DNA from 4 places in the Neorhizobium sp. T25_27 genome. Region 4 is predicted to be linked to each of the others. Evidence: predicted binding sites of a transcription regulator. Region 4 holds the regulator's gene; each other region holds the start of a gene.
What was found. The regulator PhoB, encoded in region 4, activates phosphate uptake and scavenging genes when phosphate is short. The targets are predictions, from matches to a motif close to TGTCATNNANCTGTCAT.
Positions count from the first base shown of each region.

Region 1: a site for PhoB is predicted at 1,538-1,554, ahead of C5J24_RS23425 (esterase-like activity of phytase family protein). Genes of this name have one in related genera too.
Region 2: a site for PhoB is predicted at 2,940-2,956, ahead of C5J24_RS00140 (glycerophosphodiester phosphodiesterase family protein). Genes of this name have one in related genera too.
Region 3: a site for PhoB is predicted at 5,368-5,384, ahead of ppk2 (polyphosphate kinase 2). Genes of this name have one in related genera too.

Region 1 covers NZ_PVBJ01000009.1:220,727-228,386, reverse strand. The annotation lists gene C5J24_RS23440 (hypothetical protein) at 1-215, shown strand, start outside; gene C5J24_RS23435 (DUF2000 family protein) at 187-594, opposite strand; gene C5J24_RS23430 (AraC family transcriptional regulator) at 593-1,513, shown strand; gene C5J24_RS23425 (esterase-like activity of phytase family protein) at 1,641-2,999, shown strand; gene C5J24_RS23420 (NmrA/HSCARG family protein) at 3,267-4,220, shown strand; gene C5J24_RS23415 (LysR family transcriptional regulator) at 4,222-5,142, opposite strand; gene C5J24_RS23410 (DJ-1/PfpI family protein) at 5,261-5,968, opposite strand; gene C5J24_RS32040 (hypothetical protein) at 6,291-6,716, shown strand; gene ppx (exopolyphosphatase) at 6,762-7,660, opposite strand, start outside.
Region 2 covers NZ_PVBJ01000001.1:24,125-31,784, forward strand. The annotation lists gene C5J24_RS00130 (amidase) at 185-1,546, opposite strand; gene C5J24_RS00135 (hypothetical protein) at 1,711-2,013, shown strand; gene C5J24_RS00140 (glycerophosphodiester phosphodiesterase family protein) at 2,020-2,874, opposite strand; gene C5J24_RS00145 (DUF983 domain-containing protein) at 3,080-3,493, shown strand; gene C5J24_RS00150 (hypothetical protein) at 3,581-3,829, shown strand; gene C5J24_RS00155 (SDR family oxidoreductase) at 3,953-4,810, shown strand; gene C5J24_RS00160 (hypothetical protein) at 4,888-5,172, opposite strand; gene C5J24_RS00165 (NAD(P)/FAD-dependent oxidoreductase) at 5,169-6,497, opposite strand; gene C5J24_RS31680 (hypothetical protein) at 6,614-6,787, opposite strand; gene treY (malto-oligosyltrehalose synthase) at 6,945-7,660, opposite strand, start outside.
Region 3 covers NZ_PVBJ01000002.1:559,063-566,722, reverse strand. The annotation lists gene argF (ornithine carbamoyltransferase) at 182-1,099, opposite strand; gene C5J24_RS09620 (aspartate aminotransferase family protein) at 1,153-2,349, opposite strand; gene C5J24_RS09615 (GcrA family cell cycle regulator) at 2,758-3,294, shown strand; gene C5J24_RS09610 (PACE efflux transporter) at 3,481-3,918, shown strand; gene phoR (phosphate regulon sensor histidine kinase PhoR) at 4,047-5,228, opposite strand; gene ppk2 (polyphosphate kinase 2) at 5,509-6,390, shown strand; gene C5J24_RS09595 (hypothetical protein) at 6,394-7,623, opposite strand.
Region 4 covers NZ_PVBJ01000005.1:208,210-215,869, reverse strand. The annotation lists gene C5J24_RS16695 (flavodoxin) at 1-301, shown strand, start outside; gene C5J24_RS16690 (substrate-binding domain-containing protein) at 630-1,664, shown strand; gene pstC (phosphate ABC transporter permease subunit PstC) at 1,853-3,337, shown strand; gene pstA (phosphate ABC transporter permease PstA) at 3,334-4,653, shown strand; gene pstB (phosphate ABC transporter ATP-binding protein PstB) at 4,667-5,482, shown strand; gene phoU (phosphate signaling complex protein PhoU) at 5,528-6,241, shown strand; gene phoB (phosphate regulon transcriptional regulator PhoB) at 6,263-6,946, shown strand; gene C5J24_RS16660 (winged helix-turn-helix domain-containing protein) at 6,961-7,647, shown strand.

The sequences.
Region 1 (7,660 bases), on a different contig from region 4:
TCTGGATCCGCCCGATCACCCGGGTGATCTGCGCCGCCAACCTGCTCGTCGCCCTCGCTGGTCTCGGAACCTCGCGGTCAATTGCCTGGATCAACTATTTGCTGCTGAGCATCACTGCCTATGTCGTGGCCTCGACCACGCCGATCGCCGCGCTCTGGGTCATTCCGAAGAATACGTTCTTCGCAGTCAGTTATGCATTTTCGAGCCTTTGGTGATCTTGTCGGCGATCTTCTTCTCGGCCCTGAGCGCGATGCCGACCAGTTTCGCATCCTCCGGCGCAAATTGCGCAAATACCTCGCGGTTGGCCACGTCATGCCCGGTCGAGAACATTTCCTCGATATAGGCCGACGTCGTCACCTCCCGCTCCAGCGAACGCCGGTGGATCGCGCGTAGCGTCTCCTGGTCGGCGGTCAGCACCACGATCGGCTGGATGCTCATCGGATTGTAGACATGACCCGCCGCATCCCGATATGCTTCACCAATGATCGCGGGATTTTGCGCGATGATGCCGCTCGTCAGAAACGCGGTCACGTTGAGCTCCTGCCAGGGGGCGAGGTCATCGCGAAGCACGATCGCGATCTTGGTATCGAACATGAAAAACAACTCCGTCGAAGGTTATGCGAGAACTGACGAGATAGCGGCAGCCGATGCCGCGGGTCTTGAACGTTCGTGCAGCGCCGATGCTACGCCTGACGGCAGCGCAAGAGGCGCGCCTGATGGCATCGTCCAGGCGCCCTCCTCGCGCGGTATCGAGCGGATCGAGGCACGGTTCCACGGACTTGGTTTCGAGCCGCATCGCCACGACACCTATGCGATCGGGATGACGCTTTCCGGCGTGCAGACCTTCCAGTATCGCGGTGCCGCCCGCGCCAGCCTGCCCGGCAATGTCATCGTGCTGCATCCGGACGAGGTGCATGACGGGGCGGCCGGCACCGACGCCGGGCTGCGCTACCGCATGCTCTACCTGCCGCCGGAGCGGCTGATCGAGGCGGCCGGCGGTTCGCGCGGCCTGCCCTTCGTGCCTGATCCCATCATAGCGGATGCGGAATTCCGGCAGTGTCTTGTCGAAGCCCTGGACGATCTCGAGGCGGAGCCGCAGGACCTGCTGCTCGACGACCTGATCGGCCGCATGGCAACAAGCCTCTGGCGCCATGCGGACGGCAAGGGTGGTGCCCCGGGCAGCCCGCGCGCGCAGCAGGCGGTTCTGCGCTGCCGCGATTACCTGCAGGCGAATTCGGGCCGCACGGTTTCTTCCGAGGAACTCGAGGAGGTGAGCGGCTTCGACCGCTACACGACCGCAAGGCAGTTCCGGAAACTTCTGGGAACGAGCCCGCACCGCTACCTCGTCATGCGCCGGCTCGATCGGGCAAAGATCATGCTGTCGGAAGGCGGCAGCCTGGCGGATGTCGCAGCCGATACGGGCTTTGCCGATCAGGCGCATTTCACCCGTCATTTCAAGAAGACATTCGGCATGACGCCAGGGCGCTGGGTGGCGCTCAGCAGGAGCGCCTGAGGCCGCCGGCCTTTGTGAAATTTCAGTCATCAAAGCTTCATCGAAGCGTCAATCTTCCATCACCTCACCGTCATGCACTCACCTTAACCGGTTGGCGTCTTTGACACGCCAACCAACAGGTGACCCCATGACCAAATTTCTGCTTGCTACCGTCGCGCTCGCCGCGCTGATCGGCGGCTCCGCTTCTGCTGACGACAAGGTATTCCCGGCCAAGCTCACCGGCCAGGCGATCCTTCCCGCCAACACGGTCGTTCCGGCTCCGGCCGATGCACCGGCGTTCCTCAAGACCTCCGGCAAGTTCACCACCGCCGACCGCAAGCGCACCGAAGCCCTCGGCACCCTGCCGGGCAAGGACGGCGCCCGCGTGACGGACGTCAAGCTGCCGCTCGACGGCCAGCCGATCCAGGGTTTCTCCGGCATCAAGACCATGGCCGACGGCACGTTCTGGACGCTGTCGGACAACGGTTTCGGCGGCAAGAGCAATTCCTCCGACGCGATGCTGTTCCTGCACCAGATGAAATTCGACTGGGCCGCCAACAAGGCCGAAGTCGTTAAGAACGTCTTCCTCTCCGACCCGAACAAGATCGCGCCGTTCCCGATCGTCACGGAAGCTTCGGAGACCCGTTACCTCACCGGCGCCGATTTCGACATCGAATCGATCCAGCCGGTCGCCGACGGTTTCTGGCTCGGCGACGAATTCGGCCCCTACCTGATCAAGGTCGACATGCAGGGCCGCCTGACGGACGTCGTATCGACGCTCGTGGACGGCAAGCCGGTCACGTCTCCCGACAGCCCGCTCGTCCAGCTCCAGGCGAACCCGGTCGCCAAGGCACCGGTCTTCAACGTGAAGCGCTCCGGCGGTTATGAAGGGCTTGCGGTGTCCAAGGACGGGGCCAAGCTCTACGGCCTGCTCGAAGGACCGCTCTACAAGGAAGACGGCAAGGTCGAAGACGCCGAGGGGCTGACGGCGCTGCGCGTCATCGAGTTCGACGTCGCCTCCAAGAAATGGACCGGCCGCTGGTGGCTCTACCCACTCTCCAAGGGCGGCGAAGCGATCGGCGATTTCAACATGGTCGACGCAACCACCGCTCTCGTCATCGAGCGCGACAACGGCGCCGGCACCGCCGACAAGCCCTGCGCCGATCCGGCGAAGCCCGAGCCGACCTGCTTCAACGCACCGGCCAAGCACAAGCGCGTCTACAAGATCGAAATGACCGACGCCAATGTCGGCAAGGCCGTCCGCAAGATCGGCTATATCGACCTGATGAACATCCAGGACCCGGACAACAAGAAGAAGGCCGGCAGCGTCGCCGGCGTCTACGACATGCCGTTCGTGACGATCGAGAACGTCGACGTCATCGACGCCACCCACATCATCATCGGCAACGACAACAACCTACCCTTCTCCGCCGGCCGCGCCGTCGACAAGGCCGACAACAACGAGTTCAGCGTGCTCGAAGTCGGTGAGTTTCTGGCTGCGAAGTAAGCAGCAGACGTCCCAAAGCGAAGAGCGTCCGGTGAAAGCCGGGCGCTCTTTTTGCTTGGACACGGAGATAGAGCAGCCCGGCGATTCACGGGGACCACTCATCCATAAAATGGCATTATGTTATGTATTTCGCACATCTACAGCCATAAATCGTATTGAGATAGCGTGTCCATCATTGAGGCGGCGGCATGGGCCGACAGCTCTTGCCGCAACGTGAGCTTGCCTGCGTAGCCGGCAGCCAATGACTGGAAAGGTCTAAACCCAAAGATGTCCGCAAAAGAAAAGCCACTTATCGCGATTGTCGGGGCAACGAGCAAACAAGGGCGAAGCGTAGCCGCGGCACTTCTTCGTAGCGAGCGTTTCCGTGTACGTGCTTTAACCCGGAAAAAGGATTCAACCGAGGCTTTAAGACTGGAAAAACTCGGTGCGGAAATCGTGACGGTCCCTCTTGAACCTGGTTTTCAGAAGGATCTCATTGCTGCATTCAAGGGCGCGGATGGCGCATTTCTGATGACGCCACCCATCGCCCCGCCGCAGACAACCGAGGCTCCTCTCGGCCGAGAACTGGCCGACGCCGCAGTTGAGGCGGGCGTCGGGCATATTGTTTTCAGCACCCTCGAGAATGTCGACAAGATCTCGGGCGGGACGAAGTATGCCCCGCACTTCACCGACAAAGCGTGCGTTGCAGACTACATTCGCGGCCTGCCGATCTCTCATTCCTTCATAATGCCGGCGTTCTTTTACACGAACCTTCTCGAATATTATGTGCCGCGCATGGAGGGGGATACTCTCCTCTTGCCGGTTTATCTTCCTGAGGACTTCCGAGCGCCTTTTGTCGATCCGCTCACGGCGACAGGGCCGGTCGTGCTCGAGATTTTTTCAAATCCCGGGCGTTACAACGGGAAAACTCTGCCGATCGTCGGCGATATCATTTCTCCGCGCGAGATGATCGAAACTTTTCAGCGCGTGACCGGCCTTAAAGCTGAGTATCGAAACGCGTTCACCAGGGATGGCCTTCTGCAATATTTTCCGGAGTTTGCCGCTAACGAACTTCTCGTGCGAGAGCTTCTGGGGATGGTCGAGTATGCTGTCGAATATGGTTATTTCGGCAAAGAGCATGATCTCGAATGGAGCCGTCGTCTGAACCCCGACATGCTCAACTGGGAGCAGTATCTGCGGACGACGGGGTGGCGTGGCCATAGGCGATCTTTCGGCCTCTGATTCAGGATGGCCGGATTCCCGGCAATTCAGAAACCTTGGCGACAAGAAAGTCGGCGAGAAGCCGGACGCGTGCAATGGCTGCACGCTCTGGAACGATCAGCAAGCTCACCGGGACCGGTGGAGGACGATAGTCTCCAAGCACGATTTCGAGCTGACCGTCGTCCAGAAGATCGTGGACCAGCCAGAGATGTGCAGGACCAATGCCGCGTCCGGCGGCAAAGGCTTGGCGCGCCGCAACCCCGTGATCGACGCGCAACTTCCCACCGACTGGTATCATCAGGCTTGTGCCATCGTCAGAGAAAAGAATGATCTGATCGCTCCCAGCAACATTCGACATCACGACCGTTTCGAACCGTGACAGATCGGTTGGGTGCTCAGGCCGACCGTGAACGGACAAATAATTCGGAGCCCCCACCAGCAGCCGATGGCTTTCTCCGAGCGCATGAAGCTTCATCGAGCTGTCGGTGAGAGGCCCAAGACGGAGCGCAATGTCAACGCCTTCCCGAACCAGGTCGATGCGCTCGTCGGTCAGGTTGAGATCGACCTTGATGTCCGGATGCTTATCCTGAAATTCAAAGATAAGGCGGGTGATGTGCATCACGCCGAGTGCTGCAGTACAGGAAAGCCTAACTGTACCCGCCGGGGCCTGACGGGCATTTCTCACTTCTTCGGCAGCCTGCTCGACCAGGCGCAATATCTGACGGCAATTCGTATAATAGCGGCTACCCTCGTCCGTAAGGGTCACGCGACGTGTGGTTCGGCTGAGCAGAGATACGCCGACTGCGTCCTCAAGTTCATTAAGGTGCCGTGTCACGGTCGATTGACCGACACCGAGTTCTCTTGCGACTAGCGACAGGTTGCCGCGTTCGGCGACGCGAACAAAGGTGCGCATTCGGTCAAGAGACAATCCCGCGTTATCCATTTTTCAGCACGGCAATCCTCATTCTGCCCTAATAGGGAATAATCTTGCCTGTGCCTAGTTCGAAGCGCAAAACTCGGCCTTTTCGAACACAGTTCGTTCACAGCTCTTCCACTCATCGCTATGCGAGCCGAGGTTCTCCCCTAAGTCTGGATATCGCGTCGGCATCGATGGCTCTTATCTGGTCTGCGACATCGGCCGGTGGTTCCAGCGCACTGACCGTCGCAGGGTCGGCGGTCATGGGCGATCCGGCGAATGGAGGTTCGGGCGCGTATTCCATCATCAACTGGATTTTCCGCGCGACATCTTCACCTGCCAGCTTGGCGGCCATGACCAAGCTAAGATCGATACCTGCCGTCACGCCGCCACCGGTGGCTCGCGTCCGGTCAAATACGACCCGCCGGTTTACGGGAATTGCTCCGAAAGCTGAGAGCCTATGCAGCGCTGTCCAGTGAGTGGTGCACTCGTAGCCCTGAAGCAGACCGGCAGCAGCAAGCACCAGCGTGCCCGTGCAGGCTGCCATCAGGAATTGGCAGCCTGGCTCCTGGCGCCGTAGAAACGAGAGAAGGCGTTCGTCCTGCATCGCATTCAGATGGCCAGGCCCGCCCGGAACAACCACGATGTCGAGCTGATCGCATTCTTCAAGCAGCATGTTTGGGACGATGCTCAGTCCGCTCGCACTTCGAACGGGAGCGTGTCCCTCGGCCAGCAGATGGCAACGAGTATTGGGCAGCCGTGTCAGAACCTCCCAAGGCCCGGTCAAATCAAGCTGGGTCAGCCCGGCAAACAGGATGAAGCCGATCTCACGAGGAGGCGCGTTCAGAGACATCGAATCTTGCTCAGCCGATTAAAGAGGTAATGTCAGTTCGCGAGCATGCGCATGAAAATGCCGGTGGACGCAACCGATTCCACTGCCTTTGCAATCGCGAGTGATTGTTTACGGCGGGTTGGAAGCCTATTTCGAGGTTCGGTCGCAGGCAGATGTGCCTCCGGGATCCGCTACTTTGCTCGATGCGAAGGACGGCTGGACATCTCCTTGCCCAACAATGTGACCTTGAATTGTATATGGAAACGTGCGCGACTGACTAATGGCTCGGCCCTCATCGCCGAGGCGGGCAATTGTAGATATCTTTGGTTGTGCGGAGAGAGACGTGCGCCTTGCTTTTAGACTGATTTCGTTCGCTTTCTTTGCTTTGTTGTCTTCGCAAGGTGTAAGGTCGGAGGAAGCCTTGCTTTCCGGCCGATGGCAGCAGATTTCATCCGATGCTGGATCATGTGCAACTTGTTTTATTGGAATCGTCAAGCAGGGCACTGTTCTTGTCGTCAGCGCAAACAACGGTTGGTCTGCGACAGTGGAAACGGGTCGAAACGGTCCCGCACGCTTCGCCGGCGGCCAGGGGCGTTGGAAAATGCGGCCCGGCACGATCTACAGCAACAGGGTTTTCGATGTTGTTTTCGCCCTTCGTGGCGAACAACTCGCGATGGTCATGGTTGTCGATTTTGGTAACGGTTCGAAGCGGACTGTTAGAGCTGTTTTCGCTAGACCAGCCCCGAAACTTCCCATGACCAAGGCATAGCTCCTGCCGCGAAGCAGCCGCTCTCCTGCCCCCCGCGAGCCCGCCCTACTCGAACCGGAACGCCAGTCGTTTGCCCGTCAGCTTCGCCAACTGCTGCAGACGGCCGTCCAGCCGTTCGCCGGCGAAATCGCGGTAGGCGGAGGGGACGACGAATTCGAGGTCGAGATCCGGCTCAGAAGACGCGCGGAAGGTCAGGTGGTGGACGAGGCCCGGCATCGAGGCCGAGAAGAGGTAGACGACCCGGAGCAACCCGCCGAGCAGTTTTGCGAGATCGAGCAGGCGGGGCGTGGCGATCGTCGCCAGCGGCCCGGTCGCACCGTCGTCGTGCAGGCCTTCGAAACGGTAGTAGTTGGCAAGCGCCAGATAGGCGCGGCCGGCATGGGTGATGCCGACGAAGGACGAGTGGGCGATCAGGTTCAACGCCTGCAGGCCGCGATAATCCGGATGGGCACGCCAGCTGATATCGGCAAGCAGGCAGGCGGCCTGGCGATAGCGGCTTTCCTCTTCCGTCTCGACGATCCCGAAGGCCGGCACCATCCGACCGGTCCAGTCGGCAAGCTCGCGGGCGTGTTCGGGCGATCGGGCGCGCAGGATTGCGAGCTGGTCGGCGGCAACCAGCAGCGGATCGCCTGCCTTCTCTTCGTCGGAAAGCAGCGAATAGAGATAACCTTCGCGAACGCCCTGCGCCGAAAAGCTCACCTTGGCGGGCTTCATCACCGCCAGGACTTCCTGCATGGCGATGGCGCCGAAAGGCAGCAGCGAACGGCGGCTCTTCGAGACGGCCTGCCAGGCGGGGTCCTTGCTGTCCTTGGCCGCGATCACCTCGTCGAGGAATTTCTGCATGTCCTCGAGAGACAGCTCGTAGCCCTGCATCATGTGCAGCGGATACTTGCTCATTTCCATATGTAGCTTGGCGATGTTACGCCAGGTGCCGCCGACGGCAT
Region 2 (7,660 bases), on a different contig from region 4:
GGAAGGCTAGGCTCTCGAGGATATTGGAACAAGCAAAAGGCAACTGCCGCGGTCCCGGTTAAGGGGAAACGGTTCCTTTGTTAGCTGCGCAGGGAGGCAACTCTTCCCTGCGGCGCGCGTGGCACGTTTTGCCGGCTTTGCCGAGACACCGATGTCTGCTGGAGCCGATCCGGCTCCGCCGTTCCTACCCTCGGATGATTTCTTCATGGGCCATCGCGGCCTGCAGCAGTGTTTCATCGCAATTGGCATTGGCCGACAGGAGGAAGCCGACCGGCATGTCGGCATCGCCGCTGCCGCAGGGGATGGAGACGCCGCACCAGTCGAGGAAGTTGCCGAAGCCGGTATTGCGCAGCGTCTTGCCGTTGGTGGCAAAGAACAGCTCGTCGTCCTTTTCGAGCGGGGCGATTGGCGGCGCCACATGGGCGACCGATGGCATGGCGACGAAGCGGTCGCCGATCAATGCCTCGGTTTCGGCAATCATCCGGGCGCGGTTTTCGACGATGGCGATATAGTCGGACAGGCTGGTCTTTTCGCCGAGGCGGGTGCGGGCGACGACCCGGTGATCCATCTCCTCGGCATCCGGTCCCGACAGCTTCTCGCGATGCAGGGCGAAGGCTTCGGCGGTGACCATCGGCCCGTATTTCACCATCAGCTTCGGGAGTTCGTCGAAGGTCGGGAAGGCGAGGCGGGTGATCCTGGCTCCCGCCTTTGCCAGCCGCTCGATCGCCGCTTCGAAGGCGGCCACCACGCCCGGCTCGGCGCCATCGAAGACGATATTGGTGGGGATGACGATATCGAGCGGCCGCGCCGGGTGGCGGGCCGTCTGCGGAACTGCGAGCCCGCGCATGGCCGCATCGATCCAGACCGCATCCTGCACCGTGCGGCAAAGCGGGCCGAGCGAATCGAGGCTGGTTGCCAGCGGATAGACGCCGTTCATCGCATAACGGCCGCGGGTCGCCTTGTAACCGACGATGCCGTTGAAACCGGCCGGAATGCGGATCGAGCCGCCGGTATCTGTGCCCATCGCGACGGGCACGAGGCCGGCCGCGACCGCGACGCCGGAACCGGAGGAGGAGCCGCCGGGGATACGCGGCGCATCCTTGCCATGCGGGTTCTGCGGCGTGCCGTAATTGGGATTGATGCCGATGCCGGAAAAGGCGAATTCGCTCATGTTGGTGCGGCCGACCGCGACCATGCCGGCCTGTTTCAGCAGGTCGACGATCGCTGCATCCTTTGTGGCGGGATCTGCCTTCTTCAGGACTTTCGAGCCGGCGGTGGTCGGCAATCCCTCGATGTCGAAGAGGTCCTTCCAGGCGATCGGGATGCCATCGAGCAGGCCGAGCGAGCGGCCTTCCTTCATGCGCTTCGAGGAGCCTTGCGCTTCAGCCATAGCGCGATCCTCGAGAAGCGAGATGAACACGGCCTTGTCGGGGTAGGCCTTGATACCTGAGAGGACCGATTCCGTGACTTCGACGGGGTCGACCCTGCCCATCTGGATGAGCGCGGAAAGCTCGGCGATCGACATCGCTCCAAAGGATTTCGTCACGGCAGTCATTCTCCTCATTCCGTTACTGGCGGGCGACAGATGTATCGGATATTTTGGCAATGGGTAGAGGATTTATCGGTTCGGTTCATGGCATGGAACTTCCCGCATATTCGCGAAGTTCAGTGAGTCCACCGCGTCAGCGGGACATCGGGAAGGATCAGCCCATGAGAAACATTATCGCCACCGTCGGTCTCGTGATCGCGCTTGCCGGCTGCAGCACGGACGGCGGCGGAACCACCGGCGCACTCGACATCGGTCCGGGCATCCGGCCGATCCCCGGCAGCATCACCTATGGCGGCCAGCCGCGCACCAAGCTCACCAAGGCGCCGATCGGCAGCGTCGTGCCGCACGAATTCCGCAACGAACTCGGCCAGCGGGTCGAGGAAAATTACATCATCCAGCCGGACCGCAGTCTCAAGCTGGTCAACCGGCGGGTGTTTCGCGATCCGTTCGGGTTCGACGATTGATGAACTTCAAGCGGAGATGGCCGCCCAGGCACGTTCGGTGGCGACCGGTTCGTCGGTGGTGACCTGATCCGCCTTCAGCGCCATCAGGGCGGAGAAGCTGCGGGCTTCGGCCTCGTCGAACCCGGCGTCCGGGTTCTCGAGATTGAAGGTCCAGGCATCCACCAGCCGGTCGGCATCGTGGCAGAGGCCGATCAGGTCGAGCCCGTCCTTGGCCGCCTGCAACACCAGCTGCCAGGCGAGATAGATGGTGTCCGGCTCGGTCGGGCCGGAGATATCGGCGCGAAGATCCGCCTCGACGGCCTTGAGGCCCTGGTGGCGATAGATTTCCATGAGCTTGCCGGTCGGGTCGATGCCGCGCTTGAGGCCCGGCAGTCTCTGCTTGACGGCGACGACAAGATCGAGATCGGCGCCGCTGACGATGATCGAGGAGCCGGCGCCGCCGAAATGATCGGCGAGGTGATCCATGCCGCGTGCGCCGATCGCCTCCAGTCCGTCCTTCATGTCGAACTGCAGCAGGGCGTCCGGATGCGCTGTTTGAAGCATCGTCGCGAGATCCTCGCTGAGGATCGGCGGATGGCCGCCCTGCAAAAGCGTCAGGCCGCGGATGGTTTCGGGCAAAGCCTCACGGATGAGGCCGTGGCCGGTGGTTTCACCTTCGAGCTCCTCGTCGTGCAGCACGACAAAGCCGCCATCGGCGCGGACGCGCAGATCGAGTTCGCTCGATGCGCCCAGGCGAAAACCTTGTGCCATGACGCCGGCGGAAAACAGCGGGTCCTTGAAGCTGCGGCGCAGGCGATGCCACTTCAGCCGGGTGAAACGGCCCTGATGGGCGATGCCGAGGCCTGAAAATTCTGAAGCCATGAAATACCATCTAAGGTGAAGGGCAGCGATTCGATCGACGCCAGACTATTGTTTTGAAGCTGCCTGCCATAGATCGATGACAGAAGTTTCGTGCCGAACCTCAAAAGCCGAGATTGCGCCCGGCAGGGAACGGCTTGTTATAGAGGTCTGCCGGATAAATATCCGGAAAACACATTTTGTCTCCTGTCACGAAAGGCAGATTTCCATGTCCCATGACGCGAATTGGGCGCCGCTTCCTCCCTATAGCACCGGCCCGCGCGGCCGTTGCCCGCGTTGCGGCCAGGGACATCTGTTCAACGGGTTCCTGTCGATGCGGCCGGCCTGCGAGGTTTGCGGCCTTGATTATTCCTTCGCCGATCCGGGAGACGGTCCCGCCTTTTTCGTCATGTGCTTCGGCTGCATTCCGAGCATTGCGCTTGCGGTCTGGATCGAGACCAGTTTCCAGCCGCCGTTCTGGGTGCATCTGCTGATCTCGCTGCCTTTCCTGTTCCTCACCTGCCTTGCGCCGATGCGGCCGTTGAAGGGCTGGCTGGTCGCGAGCCAGTATTTTTACAAGGCAGGCCCCGGCAAGGTCGACAAAAGCCCGTCACCGCCAAATGACTCACAGAACGGCGGCTGACTTGGCGATAGGATAAGACCGGGCAGGATGATGAGGAACAATCTTCTCCCCAAACCATTCGGCAGGTGACAGTTCAAGGAGCCTGCAATGTCCGATGCCGATGAAATCGAAATGGAAACGCGCCGACGATCGCTCGCGGTCGAGGGGGCGATGCTCATGCTGATCGACGGTCTGGCCGCCCGGGGCACCATCTCTGCGGACGAGGCGGAGGACATGTTGCGGATACTGTCGAAGAGCTCGGATTCCTCTGCGGCACGGGCCGCAAGCTCGCTCCGGATCGTCAATCAACTGAAACGCCTGCGGCGCGGCGACGGAGCAATCACCCCCGGGGCGTGAGCCGGAAGGTGGGGTGGCGTCGCGTTTTCTCCTTTTTTTGATTGTGCATTTTGGTCGGGAACATCTCCAGACGAGGCCAGTTGGGGCGATCAGTTCGCGACCTCGACAACAAGGAAGATTTCGATGGCCCAGTATCCCACTCCGCCGTTTCCCGAACAGCAGCAGCCGATGCCGGGCTTTACCGGGCGCATGGATCCGGTGCCCGATCACGGCGAGCTCTCCTACCGCGGTTCCGGCCGGCTGGCCGGCAAGAAGGCGGTGATCACAGGCGGCGACAGCGGCATCGGCCGGGCGGTGGCGATCGCCTATGCGCGCGAGGGCGCCGATCTGTTGATTTCCTATCTGGACGAAGACGAGGATGCCGAGGATACCAAGCGCCTAGTCGAGGAGGCCGGCCGCAAGGCGGTGCTGGTGCCGGGCGACATCAAGACCGCGGCGCATTGCCGGGCAATCATCGACAAGGCGGTCCAGGAGTTCGGCGGGATCGATATCCTCGTCAACAACGCCGCTCATCAGGCCACGTTTTCCGACATCGGCGACATCAGCGACGAGGAATGGGAACTGACCTTCCAGGTCAACATCCATGCGATGTTCTATCTCACCAAGGCGGCAGTCCCCCACATGAAGCCGGGGAGCGCCATCATCAACACGGCGTCGATCAATTCCGACAGTCCGAGCCCGACGCTGCTCGCCTATGCGACCACCAAGGGCGCGATCCAGAATTTCACGGCAGGTCTCGCACAGCTGCTGGCCGAAAAGGGCATACGCGCCAACGCCGTCGCGCCCGGGCCGATCTGGACGCCGCTCATCCCCTCCACCATGCCGGAAGACCGGGTGAAGGAATTCGGCAAGCAGGTGCCGATGAAACGTCCCGGCCAGCCGGCCGAGCTTGCGACGGCCTATGTGATGCTCGCCGATCCGCTCTCCAGCTACGTTTCCGGCACGACGATCGCCGTCACCGGCGGCAAGCCCATCCTGTAGTTAAGCTCTCCTCCCACGAAAACAGCGGCGGCGTGGGCTCCACGCCGCCGTTCATGTTTTTTGGCGGGTACATTTTCTCAGGTGCGGCGGCCGACTTCCCGGGCCAGATCCTCGAAACAGATTTTGGTGCCTTGCTCGCTCGCCTCGTTTGCCAGAAGCAGGAGCCGGATCGGAAAGGCGATTGCCTTCTGATGGGACGTCGACACGGCGAGCGGCTTGTCGTCGGCAAGAACGGTGCGTTCGGCCACCTGCAGGGCGCTCTGAATGTCGGCATGGGAGACGACACCCTTTTCGACCAGAAGCCGGTTGATTGCGGCAACGGCGAGATAGAGTCCTTCGAGCTGCGGATTGGCGGTGTTCATGTCTCTGTCCTTTGCGTGGAAGACGGAACCGATGTGGCGGCATTTTCATCGATCAGCCGCGCTCCGCGCTGCTGGGTCAGGTAACGCCAGATCCATTGTACGCTAACCAGCAGGCGTTTTTCAAAATTGACGAGCAGGTAGACGTGGACGAGCGCCCAGAGGAACCAGGCGACCCGACCCTTCAGCGTCCATTTGCCAAAATCGAAGATCGCGGCATCGCGGCCGATGACGGCGGTATTGCCACGATTGTGGAACCGGAAAGGCTGGGGCGCCTTGCCGTCCATCAGTCTCGCCCGCAGCGCCTTGCCGAGATATTGTCCCTGCTGCTTGGCGACCTGCGCGAGCGCCGGCAGCGGCTTGCCGTCCTCCGCAAGCCCCAGTGCCGTGTCGCCGATCGCAAAGATATCCGGAAAGCCGGTGATCGAGAGGTCTGGTTCGACCGGAATGCGCCCTCCCGCCTTGCCTTCGATGCGGAGCCATCTGGCTGCGGGCGAGGCTTTGACGCCCGCACCCCAGATGACGCAGCTGGTGCGGAAACGCTGCGAGCCGGCGATGACCTCGTCCCTGGTGACGGATTCCACTGCCAGATTGGTCATCACCTCGACGCCGGCCTTTTCCAGGGCCTTCAGGGCGTATTGGGTGAGGTTGTCGGGAAAGGTGGCGAGGATCTTCGGGCCGGCTTCGATGAGGATGACCCGCATGTGATCCGGCTCGAGCTTGCGAAAATCGCGGGTGATCATGAAGTGGCCGAGCTCGGCGATCGCGCCGGCCATTTCGACGCCGGTCGGACCGCCGCCGATGATGACGCTGGTGAGAAGCGCCTTTTTTTCTTCCGGATCATGGGAAAGCTCGGCCTTCTCGAAGGCGAGCAGCAGGCGCTGGCGGATCAGCCTTGCTTCGTGGATGGTCTTCAGCCCCGGCGCCCAGGCGCGCCAGTCGTCATGGCCGAAATAGTTGTAGTCCGAGCCGGTGGCGATGACGAGACGGTCGTAAGGGACCGAGGTGCCGTTATCGAGCATCACGGTCTTGGCAGCCGCATCGACGCCGGTGACTTCAGCCAGCATGACGTTGATGTTCTTGAAGCGCCCCAGCGTGCGGCGGATCGGTTCCGATATGTCGGCGGGAGACAGTGCGGCGGTCGCGACCTGATAGAGCAGCGGCTGGAAAAGGTTGTGGTTGCGCCGGTCGATGACGGTCACATCAATGGGGCTGTTGCCGAGCGCTCCGGCCGTCGCAAGCCCGCCGAAACCGGCGCCGACGATGACGACGCGTGGTGGTTTTGTTTCTCCGCCCGTCATGTCGTTCTTCAAAATTTCGTCGGCCATATTGCCCCACCCTTTTGGCGGGGCAAGGCCCCGCTTGACGCTCGTTCAACCCACGCCAGGCGCGTTTGTTCCAGCCATGTTTCACCGGAACCTTTTACGCCTGTCGCCGTTCAATTTCACGACATCAAAAGGAGAAAGTCATGAACAGCATCGTTTGGTTGGTCGGCGCGGTCGTCATCGTCATAGCCGTTCTGAATCTCGTTGGGTTTGCTTGATTTATTGAATGGAATCAAACGGAAGCCTTGCTTCCACCTGTAGCGAACTGAAAAGGAGACAGTCATGAACAGCATCGTATGGCTCGTTGGAGCCGTCGTTATCGTTCTCGCCGTCCTGTCCTTCATCGGCATAGGCTGATCGGTGAGAAGCAAAGCTGAAGGATACCGAAAGGGCGCCGTCCGTTTTAGGATCGGCGCCTTTTCCTTGTGAGGCTCTTTTGACGTAGCGGCACTATTCCGCCAGCAGAAGCGCGAAGGGGTGGTCGCCGAACGCCCAGTTGACGGCGATGCGATCCTTGGGATCGACGACCTTGCCGGTGCAGATATCGCGATAGCGGCGGTGCCCCAGCCTTTCGGGCAGAGTTATCTCCGTTTCCGCCCAACGTTCGGACCGCGACGGAGCAAGGCCGGCATGCAGCGCACTGAACACCAGCCGCGGGGCGATGACGATGAAGGCGTCGTCCATGTCGGCGCGGGCGAAGGCGATGATGTTGTCGGCGCGCTTGCCCGACGCTCCGAGAGGCAGATATTCCCCCCGCCGAAACAGGGTCGGCGCCTCCTGGCGAACGCGCAGCAGGGTGGCAATGACGTGCTGCTTCAGCCGGCCGGTCTGCCATTCGTCCTCCTCGGTGGAGGCAAGCTTTTCCTTCTCCGTCAACCGTCGCTGCAGCCTGTCGAAATCCGGCTCGCGGCGATTGTCAGGATCGACGAGGCTGAGGTCGAGGCCTTCGCTGCCCTGGTAGATGTCGGGTACGCCCGGTGCCGTCAGCTTGATGATCGTCTGGGTGATGCCGTTCACCAGGCCTGCTCGGATGAAGGGGCGCAAGGTATCGGTGAAGTCTGTCAGAAAGGCCTGGCTGCTGGGCGACAGAAGCGTGCGGGCGTACTCCAGGACCGCCTTCTCGTAGGTCTCATTTGGATCGCCCCAATTGGTGCGCAGCTTCGCCT
Region 3 (7,660 bases), on a different contig from region 4:
TACACAAGCGCCAGCCCAAGCGGAACCGCTGGCCGGAGGAAAAGACGTCGACGATGTGTGTTGAAACGCCAGTCCAGAAGACGGCGTATTGTTGAAAGCCGACAAATGGGGGATTGCGGGGCGGAAATCAAGGTTGATTGCCGCCGCCGGCTCTCCGCGTCCTCCATCCGGGACGTTGAACTCAGACGGCGCCGAAGCACCAGGCGAGAATGGACTTCTGCGCGTGCAGGCGGTTTTCGGCCTCGTCGAAGACGACCGACTGCGGCCCGTCGATCACCTCGTCGGTGACTTCCTCGCCGCGATGGGCCGGCAGGCAATGCATGAACAGCGCATCCTTGTCGGCACGCTTCATCAGGTCGGCATTGACCTGGAACGGCTGGAAGACGTTGTGGCCGCGTGCCTTGTGCTCCTGGTTCATCGACACCCAGGTGTCGGTGACGATGCAATCGGCGCCTGCAACCGCCTTTTCGGCATCATGGCAAAGCATGATGTTGCCGCCGTTGTTGCGCGCCCAGTTGAGGAACTTGTCGGAGGGCTCCGAGCCCATCGGCACCGCCATGTTCATGCGGTAGCCGAAACGGGCAGCACCTTCCACGAAGGAATGCAGCACGTTGTTGCCGTCGCCGGTCCAGGCAACCGTCTTGCCGGCGATCGGCCCGCGATGCTCCTCGAAGGTCATGATATCGGCCATGATCTGGCAGGGATGCGTGTCGTCAGTCAGGGCGTTGATGACCGGCACGGTCGCGTGTTCGGCAAGCTCCAGCATGCGGGCGTGATCCGTGGTGCGGATCATGATCGCATCGACGTAACGCGACAGGACCTTGGCCGTATCGCCGATCGTCTCGGCGCGACCGAGCTGCATCTCGGTACCCGACAGAAAAAGCGTTTCGCCGCCGAGCTGGCGCATGCCGACATCGAAGGATACGCGGGTGCGCGTGGAGGGCTTTTCGAAGATCATCGCCAGCATCTTGCCGGCGAGCGGCTTTTCCGCAGTACCGGCCTTGGTCGCCTGCTTACGGACCTTCGCGTCGTCGAGGATAGCCCTGAGATCAGCCGCGGAAACGGCGGAAAGATCGAGAAAATGCTTGGGAGATGCCATTTGATGTTCCCTGTGAAGCGGGAAACCTGCAACGGCGTCCCCCTTTTGCCCGCTCAGGCCGATTTTTTCATCTCGGAAGCGGAAAGCTTTTCCGCCGCCCTCTCGATACGGGCAAGCCCTTCTCGGGCTTCCTCCGCCGTGACTGTGAGCGGTGGCAGGAGACGCACCACATTGTCGCCGGCCGGAATGGTCAGCATGTATTCGCCGCGTATGGCGGCAACCAGATCACCCGCGGGCACCTTCGCCTTCACCCCGAGCAGCAGGCCTTCGCCACGAATGTCCTCGATGACGTCCGGGAAGCGGTCCTTGAGGCTCGCGAGCCCCTGCCGCAGCACCAAGGCGACGTCGCGGACGTTTTCCAGGAAGCCGTCGCCCAGGATCACGTCGAGCACGGCATTGCCGACCGCCGTGGCGAGGGGATTGCCGCCGTAGGTCGTGCCATGGGTGCCAGCGGTCATGCCGGACGCGGCGTCCGCCGTGGCAAGGCACGCGCCGAGCGGGAAGCCGCCACCGATGCCCTTGGCAAGCGCCATGATGTCCGGCGCCACACCCGCCCACTCATAGGCGAACAGCCTGCCGGAACGGCCGACGCCGGTCTGCACTTCGTCGAAGATCAGCAGCAGACCGTTGTCGTCGCAGACCTGGCGCAACGCCTGGAGGAATTCCTTCGGAACCGGCCGGACACCGCCCTCGCCCTGGATCGGCTCGATCAGAATAGCCGCGGTCGCATCGGTGATCGCAGCCTTCAGGGCGTCCATGTCGCCGAACGGCACCTGATCGAAGCCTTCGACCTTCGGGCCGAAACCTTCGAGATATTTTGCCTGGCCGCCGGCGGCGATGGTCGCCAGTGTACGGCCGTGGAAGGCGCCTTCGAAGGTAATGATATGGAAGCGCTCCGGATGGCCCTTCACGAACTGATAGCGGCGCGCGGTCTTGATGGCGCATTCGAGCGCCTCGGCGCCGGAATTGGTGAAGAACACCTTATCCGCGAAAGAATTGTCGGCGAGACGACGCGACAGCGTCTCCTGGCCCGGCTGTTCGAAGATGTTGGACGTGTGCCAGACCTTGTCGGCCTGCGCCTTCAGCGCGCCGACGAGGTGCGGGTGGCCGTGACCAAGCGAATTGACAGCGACGCCGGAGCCGAAATCGAGATATCGCTCCCCACTTTCCGTCACAAGCCATACGCCCTCGCCGCGCTCGAAACGCAGCGGAGCCCGGGCAAAAGTGTCGAAAAGCGCGGCTTCAGCCATGGCGACATCACTCCTCTAGGCAGTCCAGAAAGGCCCATGGAAGGGGCCGAAAAAATCAAAAATGCCGCCCACTGGGCGGCGGGGGCACTATCGGGGTTTAGGCCATCAATGTCAACAAAGCTCGGCGTTTTGGGCAGGCCCGGGCCGGAAAGCGGCAGGCGCCGGCCAATGTGACAAAAATGACTCTCCCGGACAGCAAGTTGGGGAAAACCACGAAATCGATTCCCGCAGATTCCCCCGACTCTTGCCACGGAGTCAGCCTCACACTAGGTTAAAGATCAATTACTAGACTGCATGCGGCGGAACTAGTCACCTCAAGCATAGATATAGTGGGTGCTGCGAAATGAATTTCGCAGCAAAGGTGGAAGGATTCTGCATGCCAGCAACGTTCAAAGGCGGAGAACGGGCATGAACTGGACAGACGAGCGTGTCGAGAAGCTCAAAAGATTATGGTCGGAGGGCCTCAGCGCCAGCCAGATCGCAGCGCAACTTGGAGGCGTAAGCCGAAATGCCGTTATCGGCAAGGTGCACCGTCTCAGCCTGCCGGGCCGGGCGAAAGCCGGCGGCACGGTAGCGACGGGCCGTTCAGCTGCGGCCAAGCGCACGACATCGGCGCCGCGGGCTCCGAATTATGCATCGCGCGTCACGACCCGGACCGTTACCCGCGCCGTCGGCGCGACGATGGTCAAGGAAGAGGTCGAAATCGAACCCTATCAGGAGATGGAATATCGTCCCGCCTCCAACGTGGTGGTGCCGATCTCCCGTCGCCTTGCATTGACCGAGCTTACCGAGCGCACCTGCAAGTGGCCGGTCGGGGATCCGCTCAAGGACGACTTCCACTTCTGCGGCTGTGAATCCCCGGATGCATCGCCCTATTGCGGCTATCATGCAAAGCTCGCCTACCAGCCGGTCAACGAGCGCCGCAAGGTTGCTGCTCGGGTCTGAGCGGCGGCGCGACACGAGGACAAGATCGAAGGCGGGCTCAGGCCCGCTTTTTTGTTGCGCATGGCAGATATGCCGGCCAAGCCTTGCTCCGGATCGGCATTGCACCTATCTGAAAGACGGTGAGGACGACCTCCCCCATTCGGGCAAAAACTCCGGGACGACCCGGAAAGCACCCAGGAGGTCATCATGCGCTCGACTCGCGACCGTATCCGCCATGCCATCAGCTTCGAACTGATCGGGCTCGCTCTCATCACACCGCTCGGCGCCTTTGCCTTCGACATGCCGGCCGCCGATATCGGCGTGGTCGGCATCGGCAGTGCGACGATCGCCACCGGCTGGAACTATCTCTACAATCTCGGCTTCGACCACCTGATGCAGCGCTTTACCGGCGGCACGCAGAAAAACACCGCAATACGCGTGGCGCATGCGGTGCTGTTCGAACTTGGCCTGCTGATCGCGCTTCTGCCGCTGATCGCCTGGTATCTCGGCATCAGCCTCGTCCATGCGCTGACGATGGACGTGTCGTTCGCGGTCTTCTACGTGGTCTATGCCTTCGTGTTCAACTGGGCCTATGACCGCATCTTTCCGCTGCCGGAATGGCAACGGCAGACAGAGGCGGCCTGACGCCGCTCCTCGAGGTTTCTATCGAATAATCCGCGCCGCGAACGGTGCGGATGACACCCTGCATGTTTGGAGAAATTGAGCGCCTCCCCGAGGCGCCGGACATGGGACGTCGATAGCACTCCCTTTTGTCAGAACCTGACGGTGAACTCGCTTCCCTTGCCGACTTCCGACTTCACGATCAGGCGGGCTCTGTGGCGGGTCAGGATGTGCTTGACGATTGCAAGGCCGAGGCCGGTGCCTTTCTTGGAACGGCTGTCGGCCACGCTGACCCGGTAGAAGCGCTCGGTCAGCCGCGGAACGTGTTCGGCCGGAATGCCCGGCCCCTGGTCGACAACGGTCACTTCCACCGGATCGGAAGCGCCGTTCCTGAGGTAAACGTCGACGAACTTGCCTTCCTGGCCGTATTTGCAGGCGTTCTCGATCAGATTTTCGAAAACCTGAACTAGCTCGTCGCGGTCGCCCAGCACTTCCACCTTGCCTTCCGGCAGATGCGTGCGGATTTCCACCCCGAGGTCGTCGGCGAGCGGTACCAGCGCGTCCCGCACATGACCGATCAGCGGCTTCAGGTCGATCGTCTGGTCCGGTGCGATATGGGATTTGAGCTCCAGACGCGACAGCGACATGAGATCGTCGACAAGGCGGCTCATGCGTGTCGCCTGGTCGAACATGATGGCGAGGAACCGCTCGTGCGCGGCAGCGTCGGAGCGCGCCGGCCCCTGCAGGGTCTCGATGAAGCCTCGCAACGAGGCAAGCGGGGTACGCAGCTCATGGCTGGCATTGGCGACAAAATCCGAACGCATCCGATCGATGCGGCGCAGTTCCGAAATGTCCCTGAAAGAGAGGAGATAGAGCTTCTGCGCCACTCCGTCGGAGCTTTGCTGGACCGGTTGGCCGAGATCGATCGGCGCGATGCGCAGGGTATAGACGCGCTCGGAAGGCAACCGCTCGGAATGCTCGATCTGGTTGGGCTCATCAGTCGCGATGGTTTCCCGCACCATGTCGAGAATGCCGGGGGACCGCAGCCGGGCCGAAAGATGCGAACCTGGAGAAAGGATGCCGAAGGCCTTCTCGGCCGCCTTGTTCTGGTAGAGGACGGTTATATCATCGCCCAGCACGAAAGCCGGAATGTCCAGCGCGCTGAGCGTCGCTGCCACTTGGGGCAGCGGCTGGAAGCCAGATCGCTCTTCCTCGACGATCACCGGGGCCGGCGGCGGAAGGACGGCAGGCTTGCGACCAACAACGACCAGCACCAAGAGCAGCCAGCCCACCAGGACGCCCACCCAGTCCATACCGATCAGGAACGCGATCATCGCCAGCAGGGTCAGAAGCAGCAGCAGAGCGCGTTCCTGGCGGCCTCTCGCAACGAGCGTGCCCAGACCCCGACGCCATTTCTCCAGTACCGACTCCACAGACAGACTCGCAGCTTTCACAGGTTGAACACGCGCTCATATATCCCTTGCATGACAGATATACATCGCTTCCGTTGGGATATTGGAAAATTGGCGCTATCCGGAGAGTAGCGGAATTTCGAACTTGCGTTACATATCGGCTACCGCCCCGTACGGCGGATCGATCGGAGGAAGCACTATCATGGCGGATAAAACCGAAAGCCGGGCAGTCAGCATCGACATCAACGGCAAGCTCAAGCAGTTCGATATCGACGACCCGGTGCTGCCGGCGTGGATCGAGGAGCATGCGCTTAGCTCCGGCGGATATCCCCATGACGACAAGTTCGACAAGGACAAATACGCAAAGCAGCTGGAAAAGCTGCAGGTCGAACTCGTCAAGGTGCAGTTCTGGCTGAAGGCGACCGGCAAGCGGATGATGGCGCTGTTCGAGGGCCGCGACGCGGCCGGCAAGGGCGGCACGATCTTTTCGATCAATGCCTATCTCAATCCGCGTTCGGCCCGCGTGGTGGCGCTCAACAAACCGACGGAGACCGAGGCCGGCCAATGGTATTTCCAGCGCTACATCTCGCATTTCCCGACATCGGGGGAGATCGTGCTGTTCGACCGCTCCTGGTACAACCGGGCCGGGGTCGAGCCGGTGATGGGCTTCTGCACGCCGGAACAGTACAAGGATTTCATGAAGGCGGTTCCGCGCTTCGAGGACACGATTTCCGACGAAGGCATCATCTTCTTCAAGTTCTGGCTGGATATCGGCCGCGAGATGCAGCTCAAGCGTTTCCATGACCGGCGGCACGACCCGCTCAAGATCTGGAAACTGTCGCCGATGGATATCGCCGCGTTCAACAAGTGGGACGACTACACCGAGAAGCGCGACGCGATGCTCGAAAGAACCCACAACAAGGAGACCCCGTGGGCGGTCGTGCGTGCCAACGACAAGCGCCGCGCCCGCCTCAACGTCATTCGCCATATCCTGCTATCGCTCGACTATGAGGGCAAGGACAAGGACGCTATCGGCGAGATCGACGACAAGATCTTCGGTTTCGGCCCGAAGTTCCTGAGATAAAGGTCATTGGCCGGGCAGGATGCGCACCGAATAGAGCAGAACCGCCCGGTCCGCGCCGTCGATACCGCTGTTGAAGATCAGGCGGCCGGGCCGGTTGGGGGCAAGCGACCGCTCGAAGGTCACCCGGAAGAGCGCCTCCAGCTTCTCCTGCGTTGCCGTAAAGCGATGACGGCTGCAGTTGCCGAGGCTTCCGAAATCGCAGCGGACCGACAGCTGCACGGAACTGTTCTGCCCCGACTGCAGGGTCAGGGCCACCGTCGAGCTCTTGCCGGCCATTTCGCGCAGCACTTCCGGCGGCACTTCGACCGAGACATCGCCGCCGTCGCCTGACGTTGCCGATGCGATGCGCACGGCCTGCCCTTCCGATGCGGCCACTGCCTCGACTTTCGCCTGGCCGCCGGCTTTCATTTCCGCCGCCTTGGCGGGCACGAAGATCTCCACCCATTCGTCGGAAAAACCGCGGCGCGGATCGAAGGCGACCGGGCCTCCCGCCGCCTGGCCGGCGACCGAGCGGTCGGCCGACTTCATCGCTTCTTCGACGATCGACTGCACCAGACCGGATTGATAGAACCACCAGCAGGCGCCGCCGACCACGCCAAGGGTGATAACCCAGGTCAAGAGATGCGACAGGAAACCCCGACGCTTTCGCGGTTTGGCGGCCCGTTCCGGGGGAACGTCCAGGCCGCTATCTGAGGACGGGCGGGCGTTCCTGTTCGGCTTGCCCGGCTTTGCGGCTTTCGCCGGAGGTTCCGGCTGGAATTGCTCGGCTTCGATCCGCTCGCCGCGCGCGGGGCTGACGCCGCCGAGATCGCCGGAGGAAATCGCCGCAGCAGCAGATGGAGCGCGCGCCTCACCCGAAACGGTATCGATGGACGGAGCGACAAGCGAAGGTGCCGCCGGCCGTTGCGGCGCTTCCGGCCGCGGGCTGGCTGGCATGACCGGAGACTCCACCGCCATGGGTTCCGCGGCGTATGGCAGTTCCGGTTCGAGCTCCACGGCAGGTCCCGGCGCCGGTTCCACCAGACGCTCGACTTCCGCCATTTCGATCTCGTGAATCTTCCGCTCCAGGAGTTCATGCTGCTGCATGATGATCAACCGGTCGGTAACGCCTTGCTTGCGAAGGCCGGCGTCCAGTGCCTGGCGCGCCGACTGATAAATACGCGCCCTGATCTCCCGGTCCGCCCGGTTCGAGCGATCCAGTGCGTTTCTGATGGCCGTTTCCAAACCGCTCACTGCCGGTCCTTCTTCATCGTCATTCCCACCGCGCGGG
Region 4 (7,660 bases):
CCTCATGCATTTTGTTGCCGACATTCAATCCTACGACACGATCTTCCTGGGCTTCCCCATCTGGGGAATGACCGCGCCGCCGGTGATCCGCTCGTTCCTGCTGGCGCACGACCTGGCGGGCAGGCAGGTCGTTCCGTTCATGACCCATGGCGGTTATGGCCAGGGCGACAGCATCGGCGTTGTCGAGGCCTATGCCCCCAAGGCAACCGTCCGCCCCGGCTTTTCCCTGGAGGCCGATCAGGAGAGGCGCACGCTGGATACGGTCTCGACCTGGCTGGACACCATGCCGCGGAGCGACTGAGGCGTTCCGCTGGCCAGATAGAAGCTCCCTGTATTCCGTGGCAACGATCCGTCGGGCTCTTGCGCGACGTCGAACACGGATGTCACATCAGACTATCCTGACGCGTTCGACGAACTGCGGCGGTGGGAGTGTCCACTCTCGCCAATATCGCTGTCATAACCCATATTCCGTCCTTTCTGCCGGAGCAGGCATGGCGGCTGCAAACCTGTGCAAATGCTGGGGCGCGTCCTTTTCATAAATGAAATAAATCTGTCACAAAACTGTAATGAGCAACAGATAGAGGGTAGCCGACGCCCAAGCGTCAATCCGAATTCCAAGGGAGAAATCCATGAAGAAGTATCTAGGAAGCTGCGCTGTAGCCGCAATTCTGCTGGCCACCGCAGGCGTCGCAACGGCTCGCGATCAGGTTCAGGTTGCCGGTTCCTCCACCGTTCTTCCCTATGCGAAGATCGTTGCAGAAGCTTTCGGCGAAGCCTTCCCGAAGTTCAAGACCCCGATCGTCGAGTCGGGCGGCTCGGGCGCGGGCCTCAAGGAATTCTGCAAGGGCGTCGGCGAAGCCACGATCGACATCGCTAATTCTTCGCGTCCGATCAACAAGAGCGAACTGGAAGCCTGCAAGGCCGCCGGCGTGACTGACGTCCAGGAAATTCGCATCGGTTACGATGGTATCGTCTTCGCGGCCGCCAGCAGCAACGGCGACATGAAGATCGAGCCGAAGGACTTCTACAAGGCTCTTGCCGCTGAAGTGGTTGTTGACGGAAAGCTCGTCGCCAACCCTTACAAGAACTGGTCGGAGATCAACCCGACTCTGCCGAAGGGCCCGATCGCTGCCTATATTCCGGGCACGAAGCACGGTACGCGCGAAGTCTTCGAAGAGAAGGTATTGTCGGAAGGCTGCAAGGAAGTTGGTGCTGCGGAAGCCATCAAGAAGCTCGTTCCGGACGCCAAGCAGGCGACCGCCAAGTGCATTGCTGTTCGCAAGGACGGCGTTGCTGTCGACATCGACGGCGACTATACCGAGACGCTCGCTCGTATCGCCGCCAACAAGACTGGCGTCGGCGTATTCGGCCTCGCCTTCTACGAAAACAATGCCGATAAGCTGAAAGTCGCCACCGTCAACGGCATCAAGCCGACCGCGGCTGTGATTGCTGACGGTACCTATCCCGTCTCCCGCCCGCTGTTCTTCTACGTCAAGAAGGCTCACCTGGGTGTTGTTCCGGGCCTCAAGGAATACGTCGAGTTCTTCACCTCTGATGACATGATCGGTCCTGACTCGCCGCTCGTCGAGTACGGCCTCGTTGCCGCTCCGGAAGCGCAGCGCGTGCAGCTCCGCAAGGACTTTGCCGCTGGCAAGACCATGTAATTGAAAGACCGGCGCCGCTTTTGAAGCGGCGCCGTTTTCTCTCCGACCGAGGGCTTTTGCCTTGGTGGGGAATCGTCGGTTTTGTGGCGATGGTGTTGCGCGAGGCGCGACGGCGATGCGATCGGTTCCGATGAACGGAGCTGGGCGGTGATGGGTTGCCGCCGAAGGCGGTACGCCGGGGGATTATGATGAACACATCACTAATATTGTTGATTTTGGCGATAATCGGCATAGCCGGTTACGTCGCCGGTGCCCGGTATGCAATGGCACTGGTCGGAGGAATTTCCTCCAAACTTCATTCGCGGCCTGGATATTACGGTTCTTTTGTCGCCGTCTGGGCGATCCTGCCGGCCGTCGTCATTCTTTTTGTCTGGCTGGTCGCCAGCCCCATGTTTATCAGTTCCTCGGTGCGCGGCGCGTTTCCCGAGGAGGTGAAAACCCAATCGCAGGCCGAGCAAGGCCTGAGCTACGGCATGATCACCTCGATCGCCCGCGGCATGAACGCACTGACCGGCGACGAGATCGCCCGCATCGAGAATAATCCGGTGGAGCTTCGTGCTGCGCTTGGCGCCAAGGGCGTTCCGCTTGCGGGTGATCCGCAGCCCTTCATGGTCAAGGCCGCTGCCGAACTGAACAGGATGACCTTCGTCAGCCGTATCCTCATGACGATCCTCGTTCTGGGGGCTTCCATCGGCGGCGCTCTCTTTGCTTACCGCCAGATCGCGCCGCGCTTCCGTGCCCGCAATCGGGTGGAAAAAGTGATCCTCGGCAGCCTCGTCGTCGCTTCTTCGATCGCTATTCTGACCACGGTCGGCATCGTCGCATCGATGCTGACGGAAGCGGCCCACTTCTTCACCGCCATTCCTGCCTGGGAATTCTTCTTTGGCACGGTATGGGATCCGCGTTTTGCGGCTGCGGGTTCGGGTGGCTCCGAAGGTCAGTTCGGCCTCATTCCGCTGCTGCTCGGCACGCTCTATATCGGTTTCGTCGCGATGCTCTTCGCGGTTCCGATCGGCCTCTTTTCGGCAATCTACATGTCGGAATACGCGTCGCCGAAGGTCCGCTCGGTTGCCAAGCCGCTGCTCGAAGTGCTCGCCGGCATTCCGACCATTGTCTACGGCTTCTTCGCATTGACGACGGTCGGTCCGTTCCTTCGCGACATTTCCTCGCAGCTGAACGGCCTTGTCACCGGCGACTATGCCAACTTCATCCAGGCACAGAGCGTTCTGACGGCCGGTTTCGTCATGGGCATCATGCTGATCCCCTACGTCTCCTCGCTGTCGGACGATATCATCACGGCAGTGCCGCGGGCCCTGCGTGACGGTTCGCTCGGTCTCGGCGCCACCCGTTCGGAAACCATCAAGAAGGTCGTCCTGCCCGCCGCTCTGCCGGGCATCGTCGGCGCGCTCCTGATGACCGCCTCGCGCGCCGTCGGCGAAACCATGATCGTCGTGCTTGCGGCCGGTGTCGCCGCCCGCCTGCAGATCAATCCGTTCGAGCCGATGACGACCGTGACCGTGAAGATCGTCAACCAGCTGACGGGTGACCTTGAGTTTACCTCGCCGCAGACCCTGGTTGCCTTCGCGCTGGGCATCACGCTGTTCGCCATCACGCTTTGCCTCAACATCTACGCGCTCTATATCGTGCGCAAATACCGGGAGCAGTACGAATGACCGATGTGGTTTCTCCCGCCGCCGGCATCCCCAAGGCCAAGTCCGTCCGTCGCGATATCGGCATCAAGCGCCGTTACGCCGCCGAGCGTCGCTTCCGAGCCTATGGCATCGCCGCGCTTTCCTTCGGCATCATCTTCCTGATGCTTCTCCTGTGGTCGGTGGTCTCCAAGGGATACACCGCCTTCCAGCAGACCATGATCACCATGCCGGTCGAGTTTTCGCAGCAGATCATCGACCCGCAGAACGAACGCGCCACCAACCCGCAGAAGCTGATGACGGCGAACTATCCGGTCGTCGCCCGCAATGCGCTCGCCAAGCTGCTCAATGTCAGCGTGGACGACCGTGTCGCAGCCCGCGCAGTCAGCCAGATGCTGTCGGATGGCGTCCGCGTTCAGCTGCGTGACCTGGTGGTCGCCAATCCGGCGATCATCGGCACGACGCAGACGGTAAGACTGCTCGCTTCCGGCGATATCGACTCGGCCTACAAGGGCCAGATCGACCTCAACGTCGGCCAGGAGAACCGCAAGATCAACGACCAGCAGCTCGGCTGGATGACCCAGCTCTCCGACAGCGGAGCGCTTGCCAAGCATTTCAACAGCGGCATTTTCGTCAACGGCGCATCGAGCCGTCCGGAAGCGGCTGGCGTCGGCGTCGCGCTCATCGGCTCGTTCTACATGATGCTGATCGTGCTTGTCCTGGCGCTGCCGATCGGCGTCGCCGCCTCGATCTATCTCGAGGAGTTCGCCCCGAAGAACAAGTTCACCGACCTGATCGAGGTGAATATCAACAATCTCGCGGCCGTTCCCTCGATCGTCTACGGTCTTCTCGGTCTGGCGGTCTTCGTCAACTTCATGGGCCTGCCGCGTTCCGCCTCCTTCGTCGGCGGTCTGGTGCTCACCCTCATGACGCTGCCGACGATCATCATCGCGACCCGCGCGGCACTGAAGGCCGTGCCGCCATCGATCCGGGCGGCCGCCCTCGGGCTCGGCGCATCGAAGATGCAGACGATCTTCCACCATGTCCTGCCGCTTGCCATGCCGGGCATCCTGACGGGCACCATCATCGGCCTGGCCCACGCACTCGGCGAAACCGCGCCGCTGCTGCTGATCGGCATGGTGGCCTTCGTCGCCAACTATCCGACCACGCCGCTCGACCCGTCGACGGCGCTGCCGGTCCAGATCTACATGTGGGCGAACGAAGCGGAGCGCGCGTTCGTCGAGCGTACCTCGGGAGCAATCATCATCCTGCTCCTGTTCCTCATCCTGATGAATGTTGGCGCAATTCTCTTGCGGCGTCGCTTCGAGCGGCGCTGGTAGAAGGAGTATGACAATGAATATGATGTCAGAATCGGCAGTAGAAAAGGCGCTGGACCAAAAGATGAGCGATGCTTCCCACAAGATGATCGGCAAGGACGTTTCGGTTTACTACGGCGAAAAGCGTGCGCTTTTCGACGTGAACCTCAACGTCCGCGAAAACACTGTGACGGCTCTCATCGGTCCTTCCGGCTGCGGCAAGTCCACCTTCCTGCGCTGCCTCAACCGCATGAACGACACGATCGAGAATTGCCGCGTCACCGGCAAGATCACCCTCGACACGGACGATATCTACGACAATAACATCGACGTCGTGGAACTTCGCGCCCGCGTCGGCATGGTGTTCCAGAAGCCGAACCCGTTCCCGAAGACCATCTACGAGAACATTTCCTACGGTCCGCGCATCCACGGCCTTTCCAAGAACAAGGCCGACATGGACCAGATCGTCGAGGCGAGCCTGCAGCGCGCCGGCCTCTGGGGCGAAGTCAAGGATCGCCTGCACGAATCCGGCACGGGCCTCTCCGGCGGCCAGCAGCAGCGTCTGTGCATCGCCCGTGCGATCGCCGTGTCGCCGGAAGTCATCCTCATGGACGAACCCTGTTCGGCTCTCGACCCGATCGCGACCGCCAAGGTTGAAGAACTCATCCATGAGCTGCGTGCCAACTACACGATCGTCATCGTGACGCACTCGATGCAGCAGGCTGCCCGCGTGTCGCAGCGCACCGCCATGTTCCATCTCGGCCAGCTCGTCGAGGAGAACGACACCGACAAGATGTTCACCAATCCCGACGATCAGCGCACCCAGGATTACATCATGGGCCGCTTCGGCTGATCCAGCCGATTGTGCCGCCTGAAAATCAATTTTGAGGACTAGAAGATGGCATCGACCCATATCCTGTCGGCTTACGACGACGAACTGAAATACCTGAGCCGCCGCATTTCCGAGATGGGTGGCCTCGCCGAGCAGATGTGCTCGGACGCTGTGCGCGCGCTGGTCAATTCCGACGCCGCACTCGCGCAGAAGGTCATCTCCGACGACGTGATCCTCGATCACGCCGAGCGCGAGATCGGCGACAAGGCGATCATCACGATCGCCCGCCGCCAGCCGGTTGCGGCCGACCTTCGCGAGATCGTCGGTTCGCTGCGCATCGCCTCCGATCTCGAGCGCGTCGGCGACCTTGGCAAGAACACCGCCAAGCGCGTTATCGCGGTTCAGGGCACCGGCGTTCCGCGCAAACTCGCCCGCGGCCTCGAACATCTCTCCGATCTCGCCCTCGTGCAGCTCAAGGACGTCCTCGACGTCTACGCGACGCGTTCGGCGGAAAAGGCCGAGGCGATCCGCAGCCGCGACGAGGAAATCGACGCGATGTACACCTCGCTGTTCCGCGAACTCCTCACCTACATGATGGAGGATCCGCGCAACATCACCACCTGCACGCATCTCCTGTTCTGCGCCAAGAACATCGAGCGTATCGGCGACCACGCCACCAACATCGCCGAAACCATCTACTACATGACGACGGGCGCCCAGCCGGAAGGCGATCGTCCGAAGGACGACTCGTCGAACACGCTCGGCGCGATCACTGAATAGAACTGACGGAGCAGGCCAAGAATGCTGCCGAAAATCGCTGTCGTAGAAGACGAAGAAGCGCTGAGCGTGCTTCTTCGTTACAATCTGGAAGCCGAGGGTTATGAGGTCGATACCGTTTTGCGGGGCGACGAAGCCGAAATTCGGCTTCAGGAGCGGGTACCGGACCTTCTGATCCTGGACTGGATGCTGCCCGGTGTTTCCGGCATCGAACTCTGCCGCCGGCTGCGCATGCGCCCGGAAACGGAGCGCCTGCCGATCATCATGCTGACGGCCCGCGGCGAGGAGAGCGAACGTGTTCGCGGCCTCGCCACCGGCGCCGACGACTATGTGGTAAAACCCTTCTCGACGCCGGAACTGATGGCCCGCGTCAAGGCCATGCTGCGCCGGGCCCGTCCCGAGGTGCTCTCCAGCGTTCTCCGCTGCGGCGATATCGAACTCGATCGGGAAACCCATCGCGTTCACCGCAAGAGCCGCGAAGTGCGTCTGGGCCCGACCGAATTCCGCCTGCTCGAATTCCTGATGGCAGCGCCAGGGCGGGTCTTCTCCCGCTCGCAGCTTCTGGACGGCGTCTGGGGCCACGACATCTATGTCGACGAGCGTACCGTCGACGTCCATGTGGGAAGACTTCGCAAGGCACTCAACTTCTCCAACATGCAGGATGTCATCCGCACCGTCCGCGGTGCCGGATACTCCATGGAAACATAGTTGGTGGCCACGAGATGAGCGCGCGGGTCCTGTTGGTCGACGACGACGAGTCGTTCCGTCTGATATTGCAGAAAGCCCTCGTGGCCGACAGCTTCGTCGTATCGATGCTGGCAAGTGGAGCCGAGATCTCAAATCGCCTGAAAGCCGTTCCGCCGGATATCCTGGTCATGAGTTCGGATCTTCCGGGCGTGCGAGGTCTCGAGGTCTGCCGGGAGGTCCGTCTCGACCCTATCCTGTCGCGCCTTCCGATCATCCTCCTTGTGCCGTCGGGTGGCGAAGGCCTTCACCTCATCGCGCTGGCGGCGGGCGCCGACGATTGCCTCATGAAGCCATTTTCCCCGGTCGAACTCGTTGTCCGTGTGAAAAACCTGCTGAGGCGCGTCAACCCCGCCCTCCTGGACCACATGCTCAAGGTCGGCGATCTCACGCTCGACCGGGAGGCCCACCGGGTTCACCGGCAGAAACGTGAGGTCAAGCTCGGGCCTAAGGAGTTCAAGCTTCTTGAATTCCTGATGCGGACACCGGGCAAGGTTTATTCCCGCTCGGAGCTCAAGGCATCCCTGTGGGGCGACGACACGACCGTCGATGAACGCGCCATCGACGTCCATATCGGCCGGCTCCGCAAAGTCATCAGCCTCGGCAAGTCCGACAACGTGATCCGGACCGTGCGCGGCGCCGGATACGCATTGGGCGATTTCTGACGCCCCCATTGGC